3 linked regions of the Robiginitalea biformata HTCC2501 genome follow. The protein of the gene in region 3 interacts with the protein of the main gene of each other region in a pairwise test. Links are inferred from orthologs where the notes say so. Each region holds a gene or a part of one and is shown on either strand. Other genes may lie near its edges. The genes, in order: RB2501_RS00370, dnaE and RB2501_RS03030.

Region 1 (8,902 bases), 580 kb from region 3 along the record:
AATGCCATCCGTTTTGGTACCGTCCTGGAAAATGTGGTCTACGATGAGAAAACGCGGAAGGTGGATTACACCGACACCTCCATTACCCAGAATACCCGGGCCTCCTACCCGATCGAGCATATCGAAAACGTACAGATCCCCTGTGTGGCCGGCCACCCCAAAAACATCATATTCCTCACCTGTGACGCCTTTGGGGTCCTCCCCCCGGTAAGCAAGCTCACCCCGGAGCAGGCCAGCTACCATTTTATCTCCGGGTATACGGCCAAGGTAGCCGGGACGGAAATGGGGGTCACCGAGCCCGAGGCCACCTTCAGTGCCTGCTTTGGGGCCGCATTCATGATGTGGCACCCGAACCGTTACGCGGAATTGCTGGCGGAGAAAATCAGGAAACACGAGGTCACCGCCTGGCTGGTAAATACCGGCTGGACCGGAGGGGCCTACGGGGAGGGTTCCCGGATTAAGCTCAAATACACCCGGGCGATGCTCGACGCCATCCACAATGGGGATTTCGAGCGCGTATCCTATAAGGAAGACCCGGCTTTTGGACTGCAGATCCCGGAGTCCTGCCCGGATGTGCCCGCGGAAGTATTGCTGCCCCGGTCTACCTGGAAGGACCCGAAAGCCTACGACGCCACGATGTCCAAACTCGTTACACTCTTCCGGGAGAATTTCAAACGATTCGAATCGGGGGTTAACCCGGAAATCGTTGCGGCCGGCCCCCAATAAGTGCAAAATCGCATATCCGCTTGGGACCAGGCCACCAGATGCAAGGGAAACCCCGCCTGCCAGCGGGGTTTTTTATTCGCTGATAGCACTTGAAGGGAAACCGGGGAAATCGTAATTTACGGGAATGCAAACCTATTCGTATTCCCAGGGAATCTACCCCTACCTGCCCGTATTCTACGTGATCTGGTCGGACGACCTCCTTTCCGCATCCGAAATAGCCGTGGTGAAAAAAGCCATCGCAGCCGACCCCGGCCTGAGCCATGAAGAACGCAACCGGCTGTTGGGGTGGCTGGACCGGGATTCCCCCCCGGACGCGGAGGAGTTCCGCCACTGGAACCACCTGATTGTCCGAAGCGGGGTCACCTACCGGGAAGATGCCGACTACCCCCTGAGCGAATTTGCGGCAGCTTTTGCCGAATCGCAGGCGCCGGGGGGTTCGCCCCATCCCGTCCTGAGGGATATCGAAGTCAACCTGGGCATACAGCCCAACCACTACCGGCACCTTTTCGGGCAGAATGCGGTACCGGTAGCCGTGGCCAGCGAATTCCAGGGGGAAGTTCTGGCGGAAATGGGCCTCCGCCCGCATTATCCGGACTACCTGACGTGCCGGGAATTCCTGCAGGCCCCCGTTTTTGAGCAGCATCTGGAGCGGGATAAGGAAGCCCATCGGCAACGGGTGCTCCAACAGTTAAAACGCCTGGCTGCCGAGGGGTATGGAGCCCTGGCGTATCCCCCGGAGTACGGGGGGAAAAACGACATGCCCGCCTATGCCACCCTTTTCGAAAACCTGATGTTTATCGACGGGAGTCTGTGCGTCAAATTCGGGGTGCAGTTCGGGCTGTTCGGCGGCAGCATCCAGAAACTGGGCACGAAACGGCACTGGGAGGCCTATCTGAAAGACGCCGGTACGGCCAAATTGCTGGGCTGCTTTGCCATGACCGAAACGCGTCACGGATCGAATGTGCGGGGAATCCGCACCACGGCCACTTATGTAAAGGAGTCCGATGAATTGGTCGTGCATACCCCGGGCCCTGACGACAACAAAGAGTATATCGGCAATGCGCTTCACGCGCAGATGGCTACGGTGTTTGCCCAACTGATCGTGGACGGTGAAAACCAGGGGGTCCACGCCGTGCTGGTACCCATGCGAGACGGGAGCGGCGAGCTGTTGCCTGGAATCCGGGTGGAAGACAACGGCTACAAAATGGGTCTTAACGGGGTGGATAACGGCAAGATCTGGTTCAACCAGGTACGCGTTCCCCGAGGAAACCTCCTGGACCGGTACGGCAGCATTACCGAATCGGGCAGCTACCACTCGGATATCAAAAACCCGAACAAGCGGTTTTTCACCATGCTGGGGACCCTGGTGGGCGGCAGGATTTGTGTGGCCCGGGGAGCCCTGGCCGGGGCGCGGTTTGGCCTGTCGATTGCGGTCCGCTATGCGCTCAGGCGCCGGCAGTTCAACGACGCCGCCCGTGTACAGGAGGACTTGATCATGGATTACCCGAGCCACCAGGTGCGTCTATTGCCCGCGGTGGCCAGCAGTTATGTATACCAGGCTGCCCTGACCCGGTTGCTGAAATCCTATGACGGGGCGGACGGTACGGACACGCGTCAGCTGGAGGCCGGGGTTGCCGGCTTGAAGGCCCTGGTGACCGAGTTCGCGGACCGGACCCTGCAGGAGTGCCGGGAAGCCTGCGGCGGAAAAGGCTACCTCCTGGAAAACCGGATCGGCCAGTTGAAGAACGACGTGGACATTTTCACCACATTTGAGGGGGACAATACCGTCCTGCTGCAACTGGCGGCCAAAAGCCGCCTGACAGATTTCCGGGCGGAATTCAATTCGGACGATTTCTTCGGGGTCTTGCGGCTTCTCGGGACCCAGATCGGAAAGCGCCTGTCCGCCATCAACCCGGCCTATACGAATAAAACGGATAGGGAACATCTCTACAACCCGGCCTTCCACCTGCACGCCCTAACCTACCGCACGGACCGGCTAACCTATACGCTGGCCCTACGGATCCGCGATTATATCAAAAAGGGGGTCCCCGCCTACCAGGCCTTCCTGAAGGTACAGACGCATCTGCTGGCCCTGGGCCGGGCCTATGCCGCCCTGCTGGCATTTGAATTATTCCTCGAACACACGGAGGATCTTTCGGACGACCCGCATGCAGACCTGATCCGGAAACTCGGGACGCTCCACGCCCTGTCGGAGATCCGGGCGGATGCTGCCTGGTACCTGGAACAGGGGTACATCGGCAAAAGGAAGTCGAAGGCTATCCGCAGCCGGGTAGAACGTTTATGTACCGAATTGCGACCCCATGCCCGGGCCCTGGTGGATGGATTTGGCATCCCGCCGACCCGCTTAAGTGAAGTCCCGATTGCCGATCAGTCGGGTTCCTTGTGAAGTTCGGCCCGGTCCGCAAACCGGCGCAAGGTCACCGCGGGTTCCCCATAGAGGTAAGTGCGGGACTGTCCGCTGGCATCCAGGATCAGGGAGGTCCCTGCATGGATGCGGGCCGTTGTCGCCCCGGAGAGGTTTGCTTCCAGGATACCCGCCACCAGTTTTCGGGCGGATAAACCGCTTTCGCCCGAGAGCCTCAACACCGCGTGGTCGCCGATACCCTCGAGTGTCAGGTCGGCATTGTCCCCGAGTTCAGCGGATATCGTATCACTATCCGTGTAGATAGTCGCATCCGAGCGTTCGGCCATCCGAACCACCAGGGATTCCGCCCGGATATTCAGGTCGGCCCTGCTGTTGCCCGCAAGCGTCACATCGCAGAGGGAAGCGCGCAGGCGCAACTCGGCCCCGGCCGCCCCTTCCGTACGGATGCTGAACAGGTCGGCATTAAACTCAGCCTCGCCGATGAGCTTGCCCGCAAGCACTTCCACCCCGGACAGCTCCCGGAAAAAAACGGTGATGTCCAGGGCCCGGCTCCCGGTAATATCGTAAAACGAAGAAATTACAAGCGTGCTGTCCTGCACCTGGAACTGCAAAACATCCACCAGGTTGTCGTCTACCCGCAGCTCGTATCCATCCGATCCCTGCTGGCGGATCCGGACCTCCAGGTCGTCCTCCAGGCGGAGATACTTAAAGGGCGGGAGGCTTTCGGAGATTTTCACCGGGTTGCGGTTTCCCTTGATCCTGGGTTTGCGCTGGGCCCAGGCGCCGGCACCGACCAACAAGGCCAGGACCAGGGCCAGTGCGCGCATTTTCTCTATTCGCTTCATACGGTTCTTTATTCGGACCTAAAGATAAACCAATTCCCGCTTCCCCCGATTCGGCTTGCCCCTTCCTGTCTGCGGCACATGCCCGCACCCCTATCCGGCCACCCGAGCCCTGCCGGCCAATAAAAAGGCCCGTCGGAAGACGGGCCTTCTAAATAATTTGTTGCAGAAATCGCTAATGCTGCAATTCCTCTTCTTCATCCTGGAGCGGGATGTGCTGGGGCACATAATCCTGTCCGGGCAGGATGTATTCCCCGTTCTCGTAGGTCTTGCTGTAATCGTACGGCCAGCGGTGCACCTCCGGGATGGCGCCCGGCCAGTTGCCGTGGATGTGCTCCTGGGGAGCCGTCCATTCCAGGGTTGTGGCCTGCCAGGGGTTCTGGGGTCCGCGCTTGCCGTAAAAGATGCTGCGGACAAAGTTGAAGGCAAAGACCAATTGTGCGGCCGCCGTAATAATGGCAAATACCGTCATCAGCACCTGGATGTCCACGAGTTCATCGAACATCGGGAAGGCGGTGTTTTCGTAATATCTCCGGGGTACGCCGGCCATCCCGACAAAGTGCATCGGGAAGAACACCCCATAGGAGCCTACTGCGGTAACCCAGAAGTGGACATAGCCCAGGTTCTTGTTCATCATCCGGCCCTGGAACATTTTCGGGAACCAGTGGTAGACCCCGGCAAAAAGTCCGTAAAGGGCCGAAATACCCATTACCAGGTGGAAGTGGGCCACCACGAAATACGTGTCGTGTACGTTGATGTCCAGGGTGCTGTCACCCAGGATAATCCCGGTGAGCCCCCCCGTGATAAACGTGGATACCATCCCGATTGAGAACAGCATGCCCGGGTTCAGTTGCAGGTTCCCCTTCCAGAGCGTGGTGATCCAGTTAAACGCCTTAACGGCCGAAGGGATCGCGATCAGGAGGGTGGTAAAGGTAAATACCGAGCCCAGGAACGGGTTCATCCCTGAGATAAACATGTGGTGCCCCCATACGATGGTGGACAAAAAGGCAATCGCCAGGATGGAGGCAATCATCGCCCGGTACCCGAAAATGGGCTTCCGCGCATTGACCGACATCACTTCGGAAACTATTCCCATCGCCGGGAGGATCACGATATATACTTCCGGGTGTCCCAGGAACCAGAACAGGTGTTCAAACAGAACCGGGGATCCGCCCTGGTAGTGCAAAACTTCGCCCTGAATAAAAATATCGGACAGAAAGAACGAGGTTCCGAAACTCCGGTCCATCAAAAGCAACAAGGCGGCAGACAGGAGCACCGGGAAAGAGATCACCCCGATGATGGCCGTGACGAAAAACGCCCAGATGGTTAGCGGCAGGCGCGTCATGGACATCCCCTTGGTCCGCAGGTTGATAACCGTTACAATATAGTTCAGGGATCCCAGCAGGGAGGAAGCGATAAATATCGCCATGGAGACCAGCCAGAGGGTCATTCCCATACCCGAACCCGGCTGGGCCATCGGCAGGGCACTCAATGGCGGGTAGATCGTCCAACCGGCGGCTGCCGGTCCGGCCTCCACAAACAGGGAAATCACCATGATTACACTCGAGAGGAAGAACATCCAGTACGACAGCATATTCAGAAACCCGGATGCCATATCCCGGGCGCCGATCTGCAGTGGGATCAGCAGGTTACTGAACGTACCGCTCAATCCGGCTGTCAATACAAAGAAGACCATGATGGTCCCGTGGATCGTAACAAGGGCCAGGTAGATGTCCGCATCCATAACGCCTTCCGGGGCCCACTTCCCCAACACAGCTTCAAACACCGGGAAGGATTCCCCGGGCCAGGCGAGCTGCATCCGGAAAAGCAGGGACATGGCAATACCGATAAAGCCCATGATCAGGCCGGTAATCAGGTATTGCTTGGAGATCATCTTGTGATCCTGGCTGAAAATATATTTGGTGACAAAAGTCTCTTTGTGGTGATGTCCGTGATCGTCGTGCGCGTGATCATCGGCGATCGCATGTGCGTGTGCTGACATAGTGCTTTTGTTTTATTCTTTTTCTTTTATAGCAATTTTATTCGGCGGCGGTTACGGTCTCCCCAAAAGTCGTCTGACTCTCTATCCACGCCTGGTAATCTTCCTCGCTCTCCACAATGATCTTCATCTGCATGTTGTAGTGCGACTTGCCGCAGATCTTGTTGCAGAGCAAAATAAAATCAAATTCCCACGGATCCGAATTCGGCTCACCTGCCGCTGCGCGTTCTGCCCGAATGGCATTGGTGCGTGCCACTTTTTCCATGACTTCCGGCTTCTGGCGCATCTCGGCGGTGGTGATCGTCGGGGTGAAGGAAAACTCGGTAATCATCCCGGGTACGCAGTTCATCTGGGCCCGGAAGTGGGGCATGTAGGCAGAGTGAAGTACGTCCTGGGAACGCATCTTGAAATTTACCTTCCGCCCAACGGGCAGATGCAATTCCTTCACGATAATGTCGTCGGCGGCATTCGGGTCGGACTCATCCAGCCCGAGCACGTTTGCCCGGTCGATATCGATCATCCGGACATTGGCATCCCCCAGCACATTATCCGCCCCCCCGTAACGAGCCGTCCAGTTGAATTGCTGGGCATAGAGCTCCACAATCAGCGGGTCGTCTTCCTCGTTGACGTCCATGATATTCGTCCAGGTATACAGGCCCCAGATAATCAGTCCGGCCAGGACAATCACCGGGATAATGGTCCAGATAAATTCCAGACGGTCATTGTCCGCGTAAAACAGCGCTTTTTTGCCCTCTTCGCCCCGGTATTTGAAGGCGAAGTAGTGCAGGAGCGCCTGGGTGATGAACTGGACGATAAAGATGATCACAAAGCTCCAGAGCATCAACTGGTCGTAATCCCCCCCGTGTTCGCTGGCGGCTTCCGGCAACAGGAACTTGCTGTATTTCCAGAAACAGAATATGGTGAGCAAATAGATGAACACCAAAAACCCGAACATCAGGTACCCGTTGTTCTTGTTGTCCTCGTCGCTGGCAACTTCCGAATTCGCTGTTTTAGCCTTGAGTTGGGAGAATTCAAAGATCTTGGTCATCTGCCAGATGGCGATAGCCACTAAAACCAAAACAGAGATCGTCAATAATGCTGTCATTGTAAACGGATATAATTCGCTAAATATCTTCTAATAATGAAATTGTCTGCTCTCTTCGATAAACGGGTTCCGCGTCGGTTGCAGCGGCGCCTTGGTCATTGCCCGGAATATCCAGAAAATAAACGCCCCTCCGAAGAACAGCACAGCCCCGATCTCCGGCACCCCGATATACCACTGGTCGCCAACCGTAGCGGGGGTGATCATCAGGTAGACGTCCAGGTAGTGCCCCAGCAGGACCACGATCCCGGTCATGACCACAAACCAATTGATGCGTTTGTAGTCGCTGTTCATCAATACCAGGAGCGGGAACAAAAAGTTCATCGCCACCATACCGAAGAACGGCAGTTTAAAATCTTCAATCCGCGTGACGAAGTAGGTCACCTCTTCCGGGATATCCGCATACCAGATCAGCATGAACTGGCCAAACCAGAGATACGTCCAGAAAATACTGATGCCAAACATGAATTTACCCAAATCGTGGATGTGGCTGTCGTTGACATCCGGCAGGTACCCCCGGGACTTCAGGTAGATTGTTACCAGGGCAATGGTGGTAATTCCCGAGACAAACATGCTCGCGAAAACATACCATCCGAACAGCGTGCTGAACCAGTGCGGGTCAACGCTCATAATCCAGTCCCAGGACATGATGGACTCAGTGACCAGGTAGAACACCAGGAATCCGGCAGACCAGCGGAAATTCTTGATAAAATTCGAGTTGTCATTGGCCTCGTCCTGCGCAAGCGACAGGCGGCGGGACACTTCGCGGTAGGCGATCCATCCCCCAAGGAACACGGCAGCGCGGATCAGGAAAAAGGTCGGGTTCAGGTAGCCGGCCTTTCCCTGCAGTAACTCATCGTGGGCAACCGTTTCGGCATCCATCCACACAAAGAGGTGGTTCATGTGGAGTACGGAAAGGACCAGGATCACAAAAATGGCAATCCCCCCGGGTACCAGGTAGGCGGTAATCCCCTCCATCACCCGGAACAACAAGGGCGACCAACCGGCCTGGGCTGCCCGCTGGACCGCGTAAAAGGCCAGGGTACCCAGCGCCAGCATAAAGAAAAAGAAAGCGGCGATATAGATGGCCGACCAGGGGCGGTTCTGCAACTGGTGGAGCAGATGCTCGTCGTGGTCGAGGGAGTGGTCCGCATCCTGGGCAGCTGCCCCGTGCTCGGTCGTACTGTCGTACGAGGTAGTTTCGTGGGTTTGCGCAGCAGCTTCATGGCCTCCGCCGTGACCGTCGTCGTGGGAAGCCGCGACCATGGCCTTGGCCTCCTCAACCGTTGAAGGGGCAGAGATAAACCCTATGGCCATGCCCATGAGCCCGAGGGCCATGAGTATGACGGATCCGATTTTCAATCTGTTCGAGAAAGTATACATCTGCAATGCTGCTTTATTGTGTTAAATCTTCCTTGAGTTTCATCACGTATTCGGAAACCTGCCACCGCTCTTTCTCATCCAGCTGCGTGGCATAAGACCCCATAGCGTTCTGGCCGTAATAGATCACGTGGTAGGTGGTCCCGACATTGATATTCCGTCCCGGGTCCGCATAGCTGGGAACCCCCAGGATTTTCTCGCGTTTTACCAGGTTCCCCTGCCCGTCGCCCTTGGGCCCGTGGCAAATGGCACAGTACAGCGCGTACAACGCCGCCCCCTCGGCCAGGTTCTCTTCCCGGTTCAGGGAATCCAACGGGCTGGTCAGCGCACGGGACAATTCCTTGCCTTCCGGGGTATTCTCCAGGCCGTAGGGTAAAGCGCCCCGGGCGATGGTGTTTTCTGCCGGGAGCAGGGCCATGGAACCCCCGGGGAGCCATTCCACCTCGTCGTAGGCTTCATAGCCAACC
Region 2 (10,962 bases), 440 kb from region 3 along the record:
GATGATTTTCAATCTACTCAGAACTCTGTTCAGACCTATTTGTAATGCATCGCCAAAGGTTATTTTATGCAATTTCAATAAAACTATCCCTAGAAAAATCGTGATGCTCATTTATGTGAACATACCCCAATTGATTGCACAACATGGTAGTGCCTTCTAACTTTATGCCATTTCCAACATTTCTATGCACATGGCCATAAATCCAATAATCGATATTGGACCTGGTAATGAAATCGGTTTGGTCTACAACAAAGGCATTGTTGATAGCACTGTCCTCAAACTCTAGAGAATTACAAAGCGGTGTTGGTAGATGATGGGTGACCACTACTGTTTTGCCTTCACGGTCATTTATACTTGTCGTAATAAAATCAAACGCCTCTGCATGAAGCTGATTAAAATAGTCAATCGTCAAAATTTTATCACCCATTCTTATTTTATGGAAGTCATTTACGTAAGCAGATACTGAAGCGATGTTTTCAGGCAAAATGTGGCTCCAAAGTGTAGAAAAGAGAAACCTAATACCGCTTATTTCTATTGCTTGGTTGTTTAGAAGGAACACATTTGGTTGCAATTCCCATTGAAAAGGCTTTTGATGTAAAGACAAATCAAATCCACCATAGTATTCGTGATTGCCCGGTATCACATACACCTGTTGGTAATGATCGGACACCCATTTAAAAAGGTCTAGATTTTCAAAATCAAATCCGAGATAATGGGTGTCTCCAGCAATGATCAGTATCTCCCCAGAAGGAATTAAAGGATGGTCTGCCAGCCACTTTCGGTTTTGGGGAAACTCCAAGTGTAAATCGGAACAGTATTGTATTTTCACTTTCGGCTCATTTTCTTGAACAGAAAAGTAAGGAGATAACTTCGTTTTATTCTATTTAACGGTGATTACTTTCCTGGAAAAAAGTTATTGTAAAATACTGCCAAGAAGTAAAAAAGGGTCAAAAATGCAGCACGATTGCGGCACGCTGGTTAACTTTTCTTTAACGTTAACATTTTTATAACATTGATTTACAAGTGATTATAAACAAAAAAGCCTCGAAAAATCGAGGCCTATGCGGTCTGGACGGGACTCGAACCCGCGACCCCCTGCGTGACAGGCAGGTATTCTAACCAACTGAACTACCAGACCAATGTTCCAACCCCGGAGGGTACCAACAACAGTTGGTTTTGTGGAAATTGTCAGAGCTTTTTGTTCAAAAGCGTGGGCAAATATAAGGTACTATTTCAATCCGGCAAACAAAAAGATCAATTTTAGCGCGCCTTATCCGGCAATGCGCTGGCGTTCCGTGAGGAAGGCATTCAGCACGCGGGCAAACGGGTCCGCTACATCCACGCCCACGTACTTGATGTCGTACTGCCCGCAGATGAGTTTGATGGAGCGGACATACCGCACCAGGGCGTCCCGGTAGGCGGCGCGCACGGTCTCCGGGTAGAGGTCCACATGCTTGCCGGTCTCCACGTCCTGGAACCGTTTCGGGGTGTTTTCAAAGTCGAAATCCAGTTCGGTGGCCCGGTCGGCCAGGTGGAAGAGGACCACCTCGTGTTTGTTGTACTTCAGGTGGCGGAGGGCTTCAAAGAGTTGTTCGTCCGCCACGCGGTCCTGGAACAGGTCGGAGAAGAGGATCACCAGGCTGCGGCGCTTGAGCTTTTCGGCAATCAGGTGCAGGTGGGCGTGGAGTTCGGTGCCTTCGCCCCGTCGGCCGGCCAGCCCCAGGTCGTTCAGTTTGGCCAGGAGCATCTGGTAGTGCCGCTCGCTGCCTTTTTCCGGGGCGTAGTACTCGTAGGTGTCGGCAAAGACACTGAGTCCCACGGCATCCCGTTGTTTCTTGAGCAATTCCATCAGGGCGGCTGCGGCCAGGACGGCGAAGCCCATTTTATGGAGGTGGTCCAGGTTGAGCCTTGCGACCTCCGGGTAATACATGGAGGCCGAACTGTCCAGGATCAGGTGGCAGCGCAGGTTGGTTTCCTCCTCGTAGCGCTTGGTGTAGAGTTTGTCTGTCCGGGCAAAGAGCTTCCAGTCGATGTGCTTGGTGCTTTCGCCCGTGTTATACACCTTGTGTTCGGCGAATTCGGCGGAATACCCGTGGAAGGGGCTTTTGTGGATCCCGCTGATGTACCCCTCCACCACCTGCCGGGCCAGCAGGCCGAGGTTTTCAAACAGGGGGGCATTGTGGAGTTCCGATCTCAGGTCCATGTTTCAAAGATACAAAGGGATGGGGAAGTAACGTCCCCGAGCAGACGCCCCGGGTAAAATGCGGACAGCAGGCAAAAAAAAATCCCGCTACCGGGGGAACCGGGGCGGGATTCTGATTGCAATGTATTTTGAAAGGCTTACAGGGCTGCGTCGATCGCTTCGGCGTATACCTTTTTCGGGCTCACGCCTACCTGGCGGTTTACGATTTCGCCATCCTTGAACACCAATACGGTAGGGATGTTCCGCACGCCGTACTTGGCCGCGAACTCCTGGTGGACATCCACGTCTACCTTCCCGACAACCGCTTTGCCGTCGTATTCCTGGCTGAGTTCCTCGATGATGGGTCCAACCATCCGGCAGGGGCCGCACCATGCCGCCCAAAAATCTACTACTACCGGTTTATCGCTTTTAAGGACCACCTCGTCAAAGGTCGCATCTGTTATTTCTAGTGCCATATTCGCTTTATTTTAATTAGTGCAAAGTTAGTCAATTATTTAAGCCGTCCCTTACACTGTGCGTATTCGATTTGTCGATATGCCGATTGAGTCCGTCGATAGCCGCAGGACAGGGCGCAGGATGCGGAGCAGGCCGGGATAAAGCCTGATGGCCTGCCGGGGTTCGCGGGTAGACTTCTTAATTGAGTTTGTAATGTACTTCCTGGTCGCGGAGCGAATGGAGCAGTTCCGAGCTGATGTGGACCTTTTGCTTCCGGCTGGAGAGCTGCACCTTGATGGCTTCCTCCATCTCGTAGACCACAAAATTCAGGTGGTGCTGCCCTTTAAAGGAACGCAGCGTGTCCTGCAATTCCCGGATGCGCTTCTCGTGCAGCTGCCCGATATCGAGCTGGATGGTCAGTTTTTTGGCATAGGCGTCCATCACGTCCTGCAGCAGGAGGACCTGGTTGTACTGGAGGCGGGGGTCGCCTTTTTTTCCGGTTTCCCGGTTCACCCAGCCTTCCCGGACAAAGACTTTCAGGTAGATAAACGCATTGATGGTCAGGAAATGCCGGAATTTCAGGTATTCCTCCCCGAAAATCTTAAACTCAAAGGCATCCGAATAATCCTCCAGGGTAAAGATCGCCCAGCCCTTGCCGTTTTTGGAAACCCGGTGCTGCACGTCCGTAATCACCCCGGCCAGGCTGAGTTCCCGGTTGAGGTAGGGCGACAGGTCGTTCAGGGCATAGATCTCCGTATTGCAGAACGCCTGGATTTCCGTCTTAAAATCGTCCAGGGGGTGGCCCGAGATATAGATGCCTACCACCTCTTTTTCCCGTTTCAGGGTCTCCATGGTGCCCCATTCCTCGCAGGGCGGGATTTCCGGCTCGGCAATCTGCACTTCGCTGCTGCCCCCAAAGAGGCTTACCTGGGAGGAGTTCTCGCTTTCCTGGAAACGGGCCCCGAAGCGAATCACCTTCTCCAGGAAACTCACCCCGTCCGTGCCGCAATCGAAGTACTGGGCGCGATGCGCATTGCCCAGGGAGTCGAACCCGCCCGCCAGGGCCAGGTTTTCAAAGGCCTTCTTGTTGGCGGCCCGCAGGTCGATGCGCTTGGCCAGGTCAAAGATAGACTGGTAGGGGCCGTTAGCTTTCCGGTTTTCCACGATGGTTTCCACGGCACTCCGCCCCACGCCTTTGATGGCCCCCATGCCAAAGCGCACCTGGTTGTCCTTGTTCACCGCGAACTTGTAATAGGATTCGTTGACATCCGGCCCGAGAACGTCCAGGCCCATCCGCCGGCATTCCTCCATAAAGAAGGTTACCTGCTTGATGTCGTTCATATTGTTGGAGAGCACTGCGGCCATGTATTCGGCCGGGTAGTGGGCCTTCAGGTAGGCCGTCTGGTAGGCGATATAGGCATAGCAGGTGGAGTGGCTCTTGTTGAAGGCGTAGGAGGCGAAGGCTTCCCAGTCTTTCCAGATCTTCTCCAACACATCCCGCGGATGCCCGTTTGCCTCGCCCCCGTCCAGGAATTTGGGCTTGAGTTTCTGCAGCAGCGCAAATATTTTTTTCCCCATCGCCTTGCGGAGTACGTCCGCCTCGCCCTTGGAAAACCCGGCCAGCTTCTGGGAGAGCAGCATCACCTGCTCCTGGTAGACGGTGATCCCGTAGGTCTCCTGCAGGTATTCCTCCATTTCCGGGAGGTCATAGGTGATTTCCTCCTGCCCGTGCTTCCGCGCGATAAAACTCGGGATGTATTCCATGGGCCCGGGCCGGTAGAGGGCGTTCATGGCGATCAAATCGTCGAAGACCGTCGGTTTGAGGTCTTTCAGGTGCTTTTGCATCCCCGGGGATTCGTACTGGAATATCCCCACCGTTTCGCCCCGCTGGAAGAGCTCATAGGTTTCCGCGTCGTCCAGGGGAAAGTCGTCCGGGATCAGGTCGATACCGTGCCGCGCCTTGACGATCTTCACCGTATCCTTGATGAGCGTCAGCGTTTTCAGGCCCAGGAAATCCATCTTGAGCAGGCCGGCGTTTTCCACCACGGAGTTGTCGAACTGGGTCACGTAGAGGTCGGAATCCTTGGCGGTGGCCACCGGGACAAAATTCGTGATGTCGTCCGGGGTAATGATCACCCCGCAGGCGTGGATGCCCGTGTTGCGCAGCGAGCCCTCCAGCACGCGGGCCATATTGACGGTCTGCGCCTCCAGGTCGCTGCCCTCGGACAGGTTCAGCAGCTCATTGACCTTTGCCAGGTCGTCCGAGCGGAATTTCTTTTTGAGCTCCGCCTCGTCCTGCCCGAAAATCTTGGCCAGCTTGGACATGTTCGGGATGAGCTTTGCGATGCGGTCCGCTTCGCTGAGCGGCAGGTCCAGCACCCGGGCGGTGTCCCGGATGGAGGATTTTGCCGCCATGGTGCCGTAGGTGATGATCTGGGCCACCTGGTTGGCGCCGTATTTGTCGATGACGTAATCCATTACCCGTGAGCGCCCCTCGTCGTCAAAGTCGATGTCGATATCGGGCATGGATACCCGGTCCGGGTTCAGGAACCGCTCAAACAGCAGATCGTACTTGAGCGGGTCGATGTTGGTGATCCCCAGGCAGTACGCAACTACGGACCCGGCCGCCGAGCCCCGCCCGGGGCCTACGGACACCCCCATGTTGCGGGCTTCGCGGATAAAATCCTCCACGATCAGGAAATAGCCCGGGTACCCGGAGTTTTCGATAGTGGAAAGTTCAAAGTCCAGCCGCTCCCGGATGGCCTCCGTGATCTCCCCGTACCGCTTTTCCGCCCCCTGAAAGGTGATGTGGCGGAGATAGGCATTTTCGCCCCGTTTGCCGCCGTCCGCTGCGTCCTCGGCCACCCGGAATTCCTCGGGGATCTCGAATTTTGGAAGGAGGACATCCCGGGCCAGGTCAAAGGGCTCGATCTTCTCGATGATTCCCTCGATGGACTGGATGCTTTCCGGCAGGTCGCGGAACAGCTCCTTCATTTCCTCCGGGGATTTGAAGTAGTATTCCTGGTTGGGCAGGCCAAAGCGGTAGCCCCGGCCGCGCCCGATGGGGGTTGCCTGTTTTTCCCCTTCCTTGACGCACAGCAGGATGTCGTGGGCTTCCGCATCTTCCTTGCGGCGGTAATAGGTGTTGTTGGTGGCCACCAGGGACACCTCGTGTTTTTTTGCGAGGGCTACCAGGCTCTGGTTGGCCCGGTCCTCGTCTTCCTGCCCGTGGCGCATCACCTCCACATAGAGGTCTTCCCCGAATTGCTCTTTCCACCAGAGCAACGCCTCTTCGGCTTGTTTTTCCCCCTGGTTCAACACCTTGGAGGGAACTTCCCCATAGAGGTTTCCGGTAAGGACGATGACATCCTCTTTATAGCGCTCCACAACCTCCCGGTCTATCCGGGGCACATAGTAGAACCCTTCCGTGTAGGCGATGGAGGACATCTTGGCCAGGTTGTGGTAGCCCTTCTTATTCTTGGCCAGCATTACTACCTGGTAGCCGTAATCCTTGACGGATTTGTTGTTGCGGTCCTCGCAGACAAAGAACTCGCAACCGATAATCGGGATGAGGTCCCGCTTGCCCGATGCCCGGTCCTCCTCGGTGAGGTTGCTGTTGTGGGCTTTGACCTCCCGTACAAAATGGAAGGCCCCCATCATGTTGGCGTGGTCCGTCAGGGCCACGGCCGGCATCCGGTATTCCGCCGCGGCGGCCACCAGGTCCTTGATGCCCATGGTGGACTGGAGGACGGAAAACTGGCTGTGGTTGTGCAGGTGGGCGAAAGGGACCCCTTCCAGGGCCTGGACGTTCTCCCGTATTTCTGCCCGCGTGAGCCCGGGATCGTCTACCGCTGTGGCTTCCGCGAGTTTGCGGGAGGCTTTTTTAAGGTTTTTGTGGGCAATCCCGATCGGGGCGATAGTTCCCGGGTTGGCCCGGTCGAAAGCCTCGAAATACCCGGGGGCCACGCCGAGCTGCTCCGGGCTGTATTGCCGCCGGCGGAGCAATTCCAGGAAGCATCGGGCGGTGGCTTCCACGTCGGCCGTCGCGTTGTGCGCTTCCTCAAAAGGTTCCCCAAAAAGGTGCAGGTGCAATTCGGTGAGGGTGGGCAGCTTGAATTTTCCGCCCCGCCCGCCCGGGAGCTGGCAGAGTTCTGCCGTGGATTCCGTACACGTGTCGAGTACCGGGAATTTTTCCAGGGGGTCCTCGTCTGCAACCCGGTAAAATTCGGCCCCCATCACGTTGATGTCGAACCCGACATTTTGGCCTACCAGGAATTGGGTGCGGGATAATGCCCCGCGAAATGCCTCGAGAACTTCTTCCAGCGGGAGCCCTTCTTCCCGCGCCAGGTCTGTGGAGATACCGTGAATCTGTTCGGCGTCGTACGGGATGTTAAACCCGTCCGGCCGGACCAGCGCGTCGTATTGTTCCACCAGCCGCCCTTCCCCGTCGTGCAATTGCCAGGCAATCTGGATGCAGCGGGGCCAGTTGTCAGTGTCGCTGGCGGGGGCGTCCCAACGTTTGGGAAGCCCGGTGGTCTCTGTGTCGAATATGAGGTACATGGACAGGTATCGGGAATCAGGAGGATAAAATTATGGAAATACCCCGGGCTGCAAAAATGGAGTTTTTATGAGTTATTAACTGGGCCGAGGAGCCAGCCGGTGTGCGGGCCGTCCGTAGCCGAGCGACCGCAAAAGTTCCGGTGGATCCATCCCCTGGCAAGAAAAAACCCGGCGCGGGGCCGGGTTCTGATATTGGGTATTTGCGTGCGTCGATCAGGATACGATGGATTCGTACATCTTCGACGTGTTCAGGGCTGCCTGGATGGCGTTGCGCTGACTTCTCAGGAGCTGCTCCGTAGATGGCGGGAGGGTCATTTCCTTATCGTCGAGGATTTCATCGTACTGCTCCAGGCTGGCTTTCTCGCCCCGCTCTACTTCTTCGAGGATGCGTTCGGTTTCATTGCCGGTGAGCGTACTGGTGAGATTCATCCAGGTACGGTGCAGGTCGCCCTTAAAGCTGCCGCCTTTGTCTGGCAATTCCCCGTACTCGCGGATTTCGGTCTTCAGTTCGTGCCCAAAGGTATAGCGCTGCTTAACTTTGTCGTTCAGGAATTCCTTCACGGCTGGCACTTCTACCTTCTCGGCTGCGAGCTTATATCCTTTTTCAGCATCGTATGTCTTTTCGAGTAATTCGTTTAACTTATTGGAAATTTTTTCAGTGTACTTCATGGTCTATCGTCATTTTAGTGGTTACTGTTTCTGTGGTGCCTTTCAATAAGACAAAAATAGTATACTGGTCAACCTGCGGTAAATCAAATATTTAGCACAATTTATCATCCTCTTAACAGCTTTTATGAAAATATGGGGGCTCCGCGGGGTATAAATTTTTCGCCCAAGTCCTTTACTCATTGGCAAAATGGCGTATATTTGCACCCGCTTTCAGTAGAAATACCCTTGGCTGAACAGCTTGAAATGTTGTAACAAGAATTAATAACCGGGGTCGGGTACCCCAAAACTTTAATGTGATATGCCAGTTAGAATCAGACTTCAGAGACACGGTAAGAAAGGAAAACCTTTTTACTGGATCGTAGCCGCCGACGTGCGTGCCAAGCGCGACGGCCGTTTCCTCGAAAAACTAGGAATCTACAACCCGAATACGAATCCCGCCACTATCGAGATAGACGTGGATCAATCCGTACAATGGCTCAACGACGGGGCTCAGCCCAGCGAGACAGCTCGCCGGATCCTTTCCTATAAAGGGGTACTGCTGAAGCACCACCTGATGGGGGGCGTTCGTAAAGGGGCCCTGACCGAAGAGGAGGCCGAAAAGAAATTTCAGGCATGGCTCGATGAAAAGGAGCAGAAGGTAAGCCAGAAAACCGAAGGACTGGAAAAAGCCCGGGAGGAAGCGCGTGCCAAGGCCCTGGAGGCTGAACGGGAAGCCAACGAAAAGCGCAAGGCGGCCGCTGCTGAGGCAGAAGCCCCGGAGGCGGAGGAAACCCCGGAGACCCCTGAAGGCGAAAGCGCTGCCGAGGAAGTTGAAGCGGTTGCAGCTGCCGGAGAACCGGAAAACGAAGTAGCCGAGGCCGAGGCCCCTGCTGCTGCCGATGATGCTGCTCAGGAGGAAGCCGGTGAGGAAAAAGCCGAAGCTGCCCCGGCCGAAAAGGCTGAGGAAGCGAAGGCTGAAGAAAAGGCCGAAGAAGCCCCCAAAGCTGCTGCCGGAGATTCCGAAGAAAAGGAAGAAAAGAAAGAAGCCGCAGCAGGCGATAAGGAATAAGCCTGTTTTGCCATGCGGAAGGAAGACTGTTTCTACCTCGGTAAAATTGTCTCCCGCCATGGCTTCAAGGGCGAGTTACTGGCGAAGTTAGATACAGACGAGCCGCAGCTATACGAAAATCTGGAATCGGTGTTTGTTTCCGTAGGGAACAACCTGGTTCCATTTTTTTTGCGCCGTTGCCAGTTGCACAAAACGCGCTTGCTCCGGCTGCATTTCGAAGACATCGACTCGGAGGCAGATGCCACCCGTATCCTCGGCAGCGAATTGTACCTGCCCCTGCAAATGCTCCCGCCGCTTGAGGGGAACAAATTTTATTACCACGAGGTTATTGGGTTTCGGCTGAACGATGCCCGGCGTGGCGATGTGGGGGAAATCCGCTCGGTCAATGACCAGGGTGCCCAGGCGCTGTTCGTGGCGGACAAGGACGGGCGGGAAGTACTCATCCCTGTTACGGACGACTTTATCGAAAAGGTGGACCGCGACCAGCGCGTCATCCACATTCGGACCCCGGAGGGCCTGCTGGACCTTTACCTCACCTGAACGGGGAACAGGCCGGGGTGCATACAGCCCGCCGCTCCCTAACTAAGCGCCTCCCGGCAGAATTCCAGGCATTTCTTCACCTCGGCTACGGCGTCGGACCCTTCGGGGATGTCGTATTCGAGTTCGATGGTGCCCGGGAAGTCGTATTTATTTTCCCGCATAAGTTGCAGGGCCTCGCGGATGGGGGTGTCTCCGCTTCCCCAAACCACATTCCCCTTCCCGTTTTCCGGCTTCTGCCGGTCTTTCAGGTGCATGCTTTGGATCCGGTAAAATTTATCCCGGATGATCCCAAGCGGGTCCGCATTCCCGGCGGCCACATAATGGCCGAGGTCCAGGTTGAGGGAATTGAAAGTCGATTGTTTCAGAGCGGTGTCCCAGAAAGTGGGCGTTTGCTGTTCGTGCCCGTGGTAGGCGACAAAAATCCCGTGTTTGGCGGCAATGCGGGCCAGTTTTTGGGTATGTGAGTCGTTATCCGGGTGTTCCAGCGTAATATGGCTGGCGCCCAGGGCTTTTGCAGCCCGTACCCCCCAGTCCATCTCGGCCTCCGTGTTGTCGGCCCCAAATGCCCGGGGCTTGAAGGCATAGATCGAAACCCCTTCATTAGCATACATCCGGCGGAGTTCTTCAAAGGGTTCCATGGAGGTTTGCTCCCTCCAGGCGGCTACTTCCTTGTTATAGGCCTCACTGGCTTCCCGGAGTTCGGCGAGTTCTTTCTGCTGGTCACCGCTGAGCCCCCCGTCGCGTTCGGCCCGCCTCAGGCGATAATACTGGCGGAAATCCACCGGGTTCTCAGGCTTGCCCGCAAAGGATTCGGCCGGGTCGCCCATTAATTCAATGGCGCCGATACCGCATTGTTTGACGTAGTCCAGGGTAGCTTCGGCGCTTTGATCGGGCATGCTCCGGAAGGAGTAGGTGATAACGCCAATCTGAACGCCGCTGATCACCGATGCCGGATACCCGGGGTTCTTAATCAGGGCCGGGCCGGCGAAGAGCCGGGAACCCCCGAGCCCTATTCCGGCGCCAACCAGTGCGGTGGTGCCGATAAATTTGCGGCGCGACAGGCCTTTTTTCTCTTGTTTCATTTTGTTTCTGGTTTCGAATGAGTGGATTGCTGGGATTCCTGTTGTCCGTAGAGGCGCATCTGCCGCATGGACCAGGGGATGCCCGGGTCGTCCGGGACATCGGTCAGTTCCAGGCGAAGCGCCCGGAGCCGGGTTGGAGGCAGTTTAAAAGCCACTTCCAGGCTGTCGGGCCGCACCCGGGTTATTTCCTTCCAGGTCTGCCCGTCCTGGGAAGCCTGGACGCTGAGCTCCCGGGGATAGGCTGCCGGTTTTTTAGCGGCCGCCCATACCGTCCCGTTGGCCGGGGCGTCAAACTGGATTTCCTCCAGGCGAATGGGTTCCGGAAAATCGATCCGGTACCACATCCCCACCTGCTGGTCTGCTCCGGTGGTCCATCCCCCGAAATCGAAAGCCGCCCTCGGACTGGCAACCCCTCCGATAACGAC
Region 3 (8,925 bases):
CAGACCATCACCGCCCTGCCCGGCGCGTCCTTTTTCGATTCGGCCCTGAGTTTTTCGATGATCCGGGGCCAGCACGTGGACCTGACCATCCTCGGGGCCATGGAAGTGGCCGACAACGGGGATATTGCCAACTGGAAAATCCCCGGCAAAATGGTCAAGGGGATGGGGGGCGCCATGGACCTGGTGGCTTCCGCCGAGAATATCATCGTCGCCATGATGCACACCAACAAGGCCGGACAATCGAAACTCCTCAAGCAGTGCACATTGCCGCTTACCGGGGTGGGCTGCGTCCGGAAGATTGTCACAAACCTGGCCGTTCTGGAGGTTACCGACCAGGGCTTCCTGCTGCAGGAGCGGGCCCCCGGCGTTTCCGTAGACGAAATCCGCAAAGCTACTTTGGGCCGCCTGGTGGTGCCGGAGCACGTACCGGAAATGCAACTCTAGCCCCGGGGTCGTCGCCCGCCGGGCATGCTGTTCGTCGATCGGGCAACCCGGAAGTATTTTTTTACAACAACATCCCGGGCCTTCACAACAATTCCTGTGCGCGATGCGGGAAATCTGGTATATTCGAACATGCATCTGAGCCTTTTTCCCCAAACAAAGTCTCGCTAACCGAAATAGCCTATGGAGTCCCAAATCAACCAAATGCCCCCGCAGGAGGAAATTCAGGTTTATCGCAACGACTTTATCAGCGGCCTGATCCTGCTCACCAAAAAGTTGTTCATGCTTTAGGCCCGAGCCGAAAAGCCAAATTAAACAACCAGCCATGAAGGCCCCTTCCGAGGGGCCTTTTTTATAGCCTGAAACCAGGACTTTTTTTAAGACATGAAACCGGGGTTGTCCCGTCCGGGACCCGGTTGGCGAAATCCGTATCTTTAGAGCGTGGAACCGCTCGAATTCATCCGGTGTACCCCCGCCGACCTGGACGTGCTCCGGGACGTCTCCATTTCCACTTTCTCCCGCGCCTTCGAAACCCAGAACAACCCGGAGGATTTTGCCGCCTACCTCCGGAAAGCCTTTGGACGCAACCAACTCGAAACCGAATTCCGCCACCCGGACATGCACTTCTATTTTGTCCGGAGCGAAGGGGACCTGGTGGGTTACTTCAAACTGAATACCGGGAATGCGCAAACCGAGCTCAGGGAACCCAAAGGCATGGAGCTTGAGCGCATCTATGTGCTGGCCGGCTTCCAGGGCAGGGGGATGGGAGCCCGTATGCTCGACTGGATCTGCGGCCATGCGCGGAGCGCCGGGAAAACCTACCTATGGCTCGGCGTCTGGGAACACAACCCGCGGGCCATTGCATTCTACGAGCGGCAGGGTTTTGTTACATTTGGGAAACACCCATACGATATCGGCAACGACCGGCAATGGGACTGGCTCATGCGGCTGGACCTGCCGGCTTCAAAAGGGATGGCCCCGGACCGCGGACCGGCTTCCGACAACACAACTTAAAACTGATGGTTATGCGCTTTGCACTTTGTTTTCTTCTCCTCATCCTCGCAGCTCCTGTGGCAACAGCCCAGGCGGGATTCTATTACCCGCCCCGAGGGGCCGATTGGGAAACCCGTTCCCCGGAATCCCTCGGGCTGGACGAGGCGGCCATCGCAGAGGCAGTGGACTTTGCCCGGGCCAACGAATACAGCGGATCCCGCGACCTGCGCCGGGCGATCCTGGAGTGATTTGAACGGGAGCCCTACCACGAATTGCTGGGGCCGGTGAAAAAGCGGGGCGGCCCGGCCGGCCTGATCCTGAAAAACGGGTACGTGTTGGCTTCCTGGGGGGATACCCGACGGGTGGACATGACCTTCAGCGTCACCAAGAGCTTCCTGTCTACTGTGGCGGGCCTGGCCGCCGACCGGGGCCTGATCCGCTCGGTGGACGACCCGGTTTCGGAATATATCTGGGACGGGACCTTTGCCGGCGAACACAACTCGGGCATTACCTGGTCGCACCTGTTGCAACAAAATTCGGACTGGACCGGCAGCCTCTGGGGGTTGCACGACTGGGCGGACCGCCCGCCCCGGGAAGGCGGCATCGACGATTGGAAGCACCGGGAGCTCCGCACCCCGGGCACCGTCATGGAATACAACGACGTGCGCGTGAACGTGCTGGCCTATGTGCTCACGCACCTCTGGCGGCAGCCGTTGCCACGGGTGCTCAAGGAGGAATTGATGGACCCCGTCGGGGCCTCCGCCACCTGGCGCTGGTTTGGCTACGACCACGCCTGGACCGTGGTAGACGGGCTGAAGATGCAATCGGTTACCGGCGGAGGACATTCCGGCGGTGGGATTTTCATCAGTGCGGAAGATATGGCCCGGTTTGGACTGCTTTTTCTGTCGGACGGCAGCTGGGAGGGGGAGCAATTGCTCAGCCCGGGGTGGATTGAACAGGCCGTTTCGCCCTCGGCCCCCAACCCGAATTACGGGTTTATGTGGTGGCTGAACCGGCCGGGCAGCCGGCAATGGGAAGGGGTCCCCGAGTCCGTCTATTACGCGGCCGGGTTCGGGGGGAACTTTATCGTGGTTTGCCCGGAACAAGACCTGGTGATGGTCCTTCGCTGGCTGGAACCCTCCCGGATCGGGGAGTTTGTGGGGAAGGTCTTTGAGGGGATTTAGGGCAGCCCGCCCTACGGGACGCAGTTCCTGTGCGCGGCATCCTTGGGGGATGCGGTTTACGGCAATGCAATTTACGGCAATGTGATTTCTGGAGATGCGACATCCCGAACCCTTCAGACCTGGCTCAGGATCTCCCCCGCGCGTTTGAGCGTCTCATCTTTTTTAGCAAAACAGAAACGCAGCTGGCGGTTGTCCTGCCGGTTTCGGTTAAATACGGAAATCGGGATGCCGGCCAGGCCCTTGTCGCGGGCCAGTGTTTCGGCGAATTCCGTATCCGGGGCCTCGCTGATGTCCTGGTAACCCAGCAGCTGGAAATAGGTGCCTGCCGCAGGGGTAAACGTAAAACGGGAGCTGGCCACGGCCTCCAGGAAGAGATCGCGCTTGCGCTGCATAAAATCGTTGAGTTCCAGGTAGTGGTCCGGGTTTTCCAGGTAGGTTTTCAGGGCCCGCTGGGCCGGGTGGCTCACGCAGAAAATCGCGAATTCGTGGATTTTCCGGAATTCCTGCATCAGCAGTTCCGGGGCCAGGCAGTACCCGGTTTTCCACCCGGTGATATGAAAGGTTTTCCCAAAAGAGGCGCAGACAAATGCCCGTTCCCGGAGGCCCGGGAACCGGGCGACGCTTTGGTGTTCCTGCCCGTCAAAGACCAGGTGTTCGTATACCTCGTCGCTCAGCACCAGGATATTCGTCCCCCGAAGCCGGGTTTCGAGCATTTCCATATCCTCCCGGGAAAGCACGGTCCCGCTCGGGTTGTGGGGGGTGTTGATGATCACCATCCTGGTGGAGGCGGTCAGGGCGGCATCGAAGGCCACCCAGTCGATCCGGAAATCCGGTCCCTGCAATTGCAGGAGCACGGGTACCCCGCCGTGGGCCTTTACCGAAGGCTCGTAATGGTCGTACGCCGGCTTAAAGACGATCACCTCGTCCCCGGGCCGGATAGTGGCTGCAATGGCCGTATAGAGCGCCTGGGTGGCCCCGGCCGTTACCGTGACTTCAGTTTCCGGGTGGTAGCTGGCCCCGTAAAGGGTTTCCGTCTTTTCGGCAATGGCTTCCCGGAGCGAGTAGATGCCCGACATGGGCGCATACTGGTTGTAGCCTTCCTCCAGGGCCTCGCTGTGCAGGCGGATGAGTTCCGGGTCGGCGCCGAAATCCGGGAACCCCTGGGCGAGGTTCAGGGCCCCGGCGTCCAGGGAAATGCGGTTCATCACCCCGAAAATGGAGGGTTCCAGACCAGGGAGTTTCGATTCAAAAGGTAGTTTCATAGAATTAAATGTATAAAAAAACCCCCGGCATCGGGCCGGGGGTTGGGGGAATTCATCAGTTATCAGGCGTGCTGTTCCTCGTGCTTGCCTTCGCGGATCTCTTCGATCACTTTACTGTTGAAGGCGGGCAGGTCTCCCGGGTTGCGGCTGGTCACAAAACCTTCGTCCACAACTACCGCCTGGTCTTTCCAGGTTGCGCCTGCATTGATCAGGTCGTCTTTGATCGATTTATAGGAGGTCAGCGTGCGTCCTTCTACGACGCCGGCGCTGATCAGGATTTGCGGGGCGTGGCAAATGGCTGCCACGGGCTTCTTCAGCTTGAAGAAATCGCGGACAAACAGCAATGCGTCTTCATTGACGCGCAGCTGGTCCGGGTTGTATACGCCTCCGGGCAGTACCAGGGCATTGTAGTCCTTGGCATCCACCTGGCTCAGCGTTTTATCCACCGTATAACTGTTAGACCAGTTTCCGTCGGACCATCCTTTGATGGATCCGGATTCCGGGCTGACTATATCGACCTGGAAACCTTCGGCTTCCATCGCTTCTTTCGGGGATTTTAATTCGCTTTCCTCAAATCCATTCGTAGCTAATATGGCTATCTTCTTCATGTTGCGTATGTTTTATTGGTTTATCTTTCAGTTCACTCTTTAATATAGCCGATAGCCCCCGGAATCTCCGTTAAAGCCCTTATAAATCCCGGGCCCGACCTGTTAAGTTCCTTTAACATCTTCCCTGGGGAGAACACCTTCCCTGGGGATAACATCCGCGCTGGAGATAACATCCGCCCATGGGATATCACCTGCCTTTGGGAAATAAAAAACCCCCGCCGGGGGGCAGGGGTTTGAGATTGATTCCTGAAAATCCGTGTTATCCTTCCGTGGTCGCTGAGAGGTACTCCCGGTTCATTCGGGCGATGTTCTCCAGGGAAATCCCCTTGGGGCATTCCACTTCGCATGCCCCTGTATTCGTACAGTTGCCGAAGCCTTCCAGGTCCATCTGGCGGACCATGTTCTGGACGCGCTCAGAAGCCTCCACCCGGCCCTGGGGCAGCAGGGCAAACTGCGATACCTTGGCCGAGGTAAACAGCATGGCGCTCGCGTTTTTACAGGCGGCCACGCAGGCCCCACAGCCAATACAAGTGGCCGCGTTAAAGGATTTGTCGGCATCGTCTTTTTCAATCGGGATGGCGTTGGCGTCTACGGTATTCCCGGAAGTATTCACCGAGATATAGCCCCCGGCCTGCTGGATGCGGTCAAAGGCTGTCCGGTCTATCATCAGGTCCTTGATAACCGGGAAGGCCGTAGCGCGGAAGGGCTCGATGACGATCGTATCCCCGTCGTTGAATTTCCGCATGTGCAGCTGGCAGGTAGTGATCAGCCGATCGGGCCCGTGGGGCTCCCCGTTGATCTGCAGGGAGCAGGAACCGCAGATGCCCTCGCGGCAATCGTGGTCAAACACCACGGGCTCCTCCCCCTTGTCGATGAGTTGCTGGTTCAATACGTCCAGCATTTCCAGGAAAGACATGTCGCCCTCGATGCCGCTGATGGGGTAATCCACCATCTTGCCCTTGGAGTCGGCGTCTTTCTGCCGCCAAATTTTCAGTAGTAAATTCATAGCGATTTTATCAAATTTTCAAATCGGCAAATTGCCAAATTACTTATAGCTCCGTGTTTTCAACTCAATATTCTCAAACACCAGGTCCTCCTTGTGGAGTACGGCATCCTTGGGTTCCCCCTTGTATTCCCAGGCGGAAACGAACTTGAAATTCTCGTCGTCCCGCAGGGCTTCCCCTTCCGGGGTCTGGTACTCTTCGCGGAAATGCCCGCCGCACGATTCGTTCCGGTGCAGGGCATCCTTGGCAAAGAGTTCGCCGAGTTCCAGGAAATCGGCTACGCGCCCGGCTTTTTCCAGCTCGGGGTTTGTCTCGTCCATGCTGCCGGGTACCCGGACGTTTTCGTAGAACTCCTTGCGCAGGGCGGCAATCTCCTCGATGGCCTCCTCAAGACCCTGGGCATTCCGGGACATCCCGCATTTGTTCCACATGATCTTGCCGAGCTTCTTGTGGTAGTAATCCACAGATTTTGTGCCGTTGGCATTCAGCAGGCGTTCCAGGCGGGAGCGCACGTCGGCCTCGGCCTTGTCGAAGGCCTCGCTGTCCGTCGGGATGGGCCCGGTACGGATGTCGTCGGAGAGGTAGTCGCCAATAGTATAGGGCAACACAAAATACCCGTCGGCCAGCCCCTGCATCAGGGCGGAGGCGCCCAGGCGGTTGGCCCCGTGGTCGCTGAAATTTGCCTCCCCGGCGCAGTAGCAGCCCGGGATAGTGGTTTGCAGGTTGTAGTCCACCCAGAGCCCGCCCATGGTGTAGTGGACGGCCGGGTAGATCATCATCGGCGTATCGTAGGGGTTGTCGTCGACGATCTTTTCGTACATCTGGAAGAGGTTCCCGTATTTGGCGGCGATGATTTCCTTGCCCAGCTTGGTGATGGTCTCCTTGTCCGGGTCTTTGATCCCGGAGGTATAGGCTTTTTCCTTGCCGTAGCGCTCAATGGCCGCAGCAAAGTCCAGGTAGACGGCCTCGCCCGTCTTGTTGACCCCGTAGCCCGCATCGCAGCGTTCCTTGGCGGCGCGGGAGGCCACGTCCCGGGGCACCAGGTTACCGAAGGCCGGGTAGCGGCGCTCCAGGTAGTAATCCCGGTCCTCTTCCGCAAGCTGGGTGGGCTTGAGTTTCCCGGCGCGGATCGCCTCGGCGTCCTCTTTGCGTTTGGGTACCCAGATCCGTCCGTCATTCCTCAGGGATTCGGACATGAGCGTGAGCTTGGACTGGTGGTCGCCGGAAACCGGGATGCATGTAGGGTGGATCTGCGTAAAGCAGGGGTTGGCAAAATAAGCCCCCCGCCGGTGGGCGCGCCAGGCAGCCGTTACGTTGCTCCCCATCGCATTCGTGGAGAGATAGAAGACATTGCCGTACCCGCCGGATGCCAGCACCACGGCGTGGGCGCTGTGCCGCTCAATCTCCCCGGTTACCAGGTCGCGGGCGATGATGCCCCGGGCCTTGCCGTCCACCAGGACCAGGTCCAGCATTTCGTGCCGGTTGTAGGGCCGGATCTTGCCCCGGTTGATCTGCCGGTTCATGGCCGCATAGCAGCCCAGCAGCAGTTGCTGGCCGGTCTGCCCCTTGGCGTAAAACGTCCGGGATACGAGTACCCCCCCAAAGGAGCGGTTATCCAGGAGCCCGCCGTATTCCCGGGCAAATGGGACCCCCTGGGCCACACACTGGTCGATGATGTTCACGGACTCTTCGGCCAGCCGGTAGACGTTGGCTTCCCGGGAGCGGTAGTCGCCCCCTTTGATGGTATCGTAAAACAGGCGGTAGGGGCTGTCCCCGTCGCCCTGGTAGTTCTTGGCTGCATTGATCCCGCCCTGGGCCGCGATGCTGTGCGCCCGGCGGGGGGAATCCTGGTAACAGAAGGTCTTCACGTTGTACCCGAGTTCCGCCAGGGTGGCAGCTGCCGCCCCGCCGGCCAGGCCGGTCCCGACGACGATAATATCGATATTCCGCTTGTTGGCCGGGTTGACCAGATTGATCTCGTTCTTGTGCTTTGTCCACTTATCGGCCAGCGGGCCGGAGGGGACTTTGGAATCCAGGGTTGCCATATTATGAGTGCGTTATCGGATTAAAATGATGGTAGAGGGCGATGAAGATAAAGATCAGCGGCACCACGATGGCGTAGAGCCGGGTAAAATTGCGGATCGCCGGGGTGTACTTGTTGTTGACCCCCATACTCTGGAAGGACGACGCAAAGCCGTGCCAGAGGTGGAGCGCCAAAAGCACAAAGCTCACCACGTAGATGACCGTGCGCCAGATGGGCTCGAACTTCTCGACGGTTTCCGCGTGGTAGCGGGTCGGGTCTTCCGGACGGGCCTCCACGTATTTGTAGGCCATCTCGTGTACCCAGAAATCGTAGAAGTGCAGCCCCAGGAAGGCGAGCACCACCAGGCCGGTGATGATCATGTTGCGGGAAACCCAGGGCGCATTCGCGCTGCCCTTGAATTTCACGTATTTAACATTCCGCGCGCGGTTGTTCTGGATCTCCAGGACAATCCCCATCACAAAGTGCACGATGACCCCTGCAATCAGGATGGGTTGCAGGATGAACTGCACCACGGCGTTGTACCCCATAAAGTGCGACCATTTATTGAAGGTCTCCGGGCTCACCACCGAGCTGAGGTTGATGGTGGCGTGCTGTGCCAGGAACAGGACCAAAAAAAGGCCCGAGAGCGCCATGACGACCTTCCGGGCTATAGAAGAACTAGCGAATCCGCTCATTTCAGTTGGGTTTAGTAAAGCCCTACAAAAATAGCTTACAGGCGGCGTTTTAACAAACTTTGCCGCCGCCGGCCAACCATTTTAGAATCGTTTTAAAGAAGGGTAGGAGCCAGTGCTCCACAGGGGGTCCGGAATTTACTTCCGCGCGGCCCGCCGCATGCGTTTGGGCCCGTACCAGAGCCAGAACCCGGTGATGGTAAACACCAGCAGGGCCACCCCGGCCAGGGAGGTGTAGAACAGCTTGAACGCCCCGTTGTCGAGGCCCAGCCAGAGGTCTACCAGGGAGCCGTCGTGCAGTTTTTCGATAAAGTCGCTCCGCCGGGTTTCCACATACAGTACCTCCCCGGTGGCCCCGTCCAGTTGCAGGCCCCGGAATCCCGGGGTAAAAGTGAATTTCACCACCCCCTTGTCCGGACGCACGTCCATGCGGTCCACCTCAAAGGCTCCCTGCGTTTGGAGGGAGTCCCGGTAATAAGCCACCGCGTTGTCCCGGAGCTCCGACAGGGATTTCCAGCGGGCGAGGTCGGTAGTGCTGCCCGTGCGGGTTTTGGCCAGGATGGCGTCCCCGGAGTGTTTTTTCCACCCCAGCAACAGGCCGCTGACGGCGATAAAAAAGAAAACGGCAAAGAGGCAGGCCCCCGTATAGCGGTGGATTTTCCGGAAGATCCGCAGTGTGTTGGCCTGTTTCTTGCGGCGGGTGGTTTCCGGTTTTGGC

What was found.
Region 1: the proteins of RB2501_RS03030 (region 3) and RB2501_RS00370 interact in binary tests that used the Escherichia coli proteins (3 or more experiments, as listed by UniProt). The link is inferred for Robiginitalea biformata HTCC2501 from one-to-one orthologs.
Region 2: the proteins of RB2501_RS03030 (region 3) and dnaE interact in binary tests that used the Escherichia coli proteins (3 or more experiments, as listed by UniProt). The link is inferred for Robiginitalea biformata HTCC2501 from one-to-one orthologs.

The regions. Positions count from the first base shown.
Region 1 is NC_013222.1:87,735-96,636, forward strand. Bases 3,544-6,430 are described here. They hold RB2501_RS00370 (cytochrome c oxidase subunit I), read right to left. Parts: upstream 5,957-6,430; coding sequence 4,130-5,956; downstream 3,544-4,129. Other genes in these bases: RB2501_RS00365 (GIN domain-containing protein), read right to left, coding at 3,544-3,957; RB2501_RS00375 (cytochrome c oxidase subunit II), read right to left, coding at 5,994-6,430. Outside these bases: pckA (phosphoenolpyruvate carboxykinase (ATP)), read left to right, coding at 1-726; RB2501_RS00360 (acyl-CoA dehydrogenase family protein), read left to right, coding at 851-3,133; more of RB2501_RS00365, read right to left, coding at 3,115-3,543; more of RB2501_RS00375, read right to left, coding at 6,431-7,058; RB2501_RS00380 (hypothetical protein), read right to left, coding at 7,089-8,438; RB2501_RS00385 (c-type cytochrome), read right to left, coding at 8,452-8,902. UniProt on the Escherichia coli protein: Cytochrome bo(3) ubiquinol oxidase is the terminal enzyme in the aerobic respiratory chain of E.coli that predominates when cells are grown at high aeration.
Region 2 is NC_013222.1:226,095-237,056, reverse strand. The notes cover bases 2,637-7,583. They hold dnaE (DNA polymerase III subunit alpha), read right to left. Parts: upstream 7,199-7,583; coding sequence 2,837-7,198; downstream 2,637-2,836. Other genes in these bases: RB2501_RS00940 (ferritin-like domain-containing protein), read right to left, coding at 7,412-7,583; trxA (thioredoxin), read right to left, coding at 2,637-2,658. In the rest of the region: RB2501_RS00965 (metallophosphoesterase), read right to left, coding at 65-829; RB2501_RS00955 (DUF58 domain-containing protein), read right to left, coding at 1,271-2,203; more of trxA, read right to left, coding at 2,341-2,636; more of RB2501_RS00940, read right to left, coding at 7,584-7,867; RB2501_RS00935 (30S ribosomal protein S16), read left to right, coding at 8,166-8,915; ribosome maturation factor RimM, read left to right, coding at 8,928-9,455; RB2501_RS00925 (sugar phosphate isomerase/epimerase family protein), read right to left, coding at 9,494-10,537; RB2501_RS00920 (DUF7133 domain-containing protein), read right to left, coding at 10,534-10,962. UniProt on the Escherichia coli protein: DNA polymerase III is a complex, multichain enzyme responsible for most of the replicative synthesis in bacteria. This DNA polymerase also exhibits 3' to 5' exonuclease activity. The alpha chain is the DNA polymerase catalytic subunit.
Region 3 is NC_013222.1:670,007-678,931, reverse strand. Bases 1,807-4,716 are described here. They hold RB2501_RS03030 (methionine aminotransferase), read right to left. Parts: upstream 3,881-4,716; coding sequence 2,732-3,880; downstream 1,807-2,731. Other genes in these bases: RB2501_RS03025 (type 1 glutamine amidotransferase domain-containing protein), read right to left, coding at 3,943-4,488; RB2501_RS03035 (serine hydrolase domain-containing protein), read left to right, coding at 1,807-2,618. In the rest of the region: RB2501_RS03045 (CoA transferase subunit B), read left to right, coding at 1-444; RB2501_RS03040 (GNAT family N-acetyltransferase), read left to right, coding at 883-1,455; RB2501_RS16475 (hypothetical protein), read left to right, coding at 1,467-1,682; more of RB2501_RS03035, read left to right, coding at 1,719-1,806; RB2501_RS03020 (succinate dehydrogenase/fumarate reductase iron-sulfur subunit), read right to left, coding at 4,748-5,494; RB2501_RS03015 (fumarate reductase/succinate dehydrogenase flavoprotein subunit), read right to left, coding at 5,534-7,537; RB2501_RS03010 (succinate dehydrogenase cytochrome b subunit), read right to left, coding at 7,539-8,210; RB2501_RS03005 (PepSY-associated TM helix domain-containing protein), read right to left, coding at 8,346-8,925. UniProt on the Escherichia coli protein: Shows aminotransferase activity with methionine and histidine as substrates, and to a lesser extent also with phenylalanine.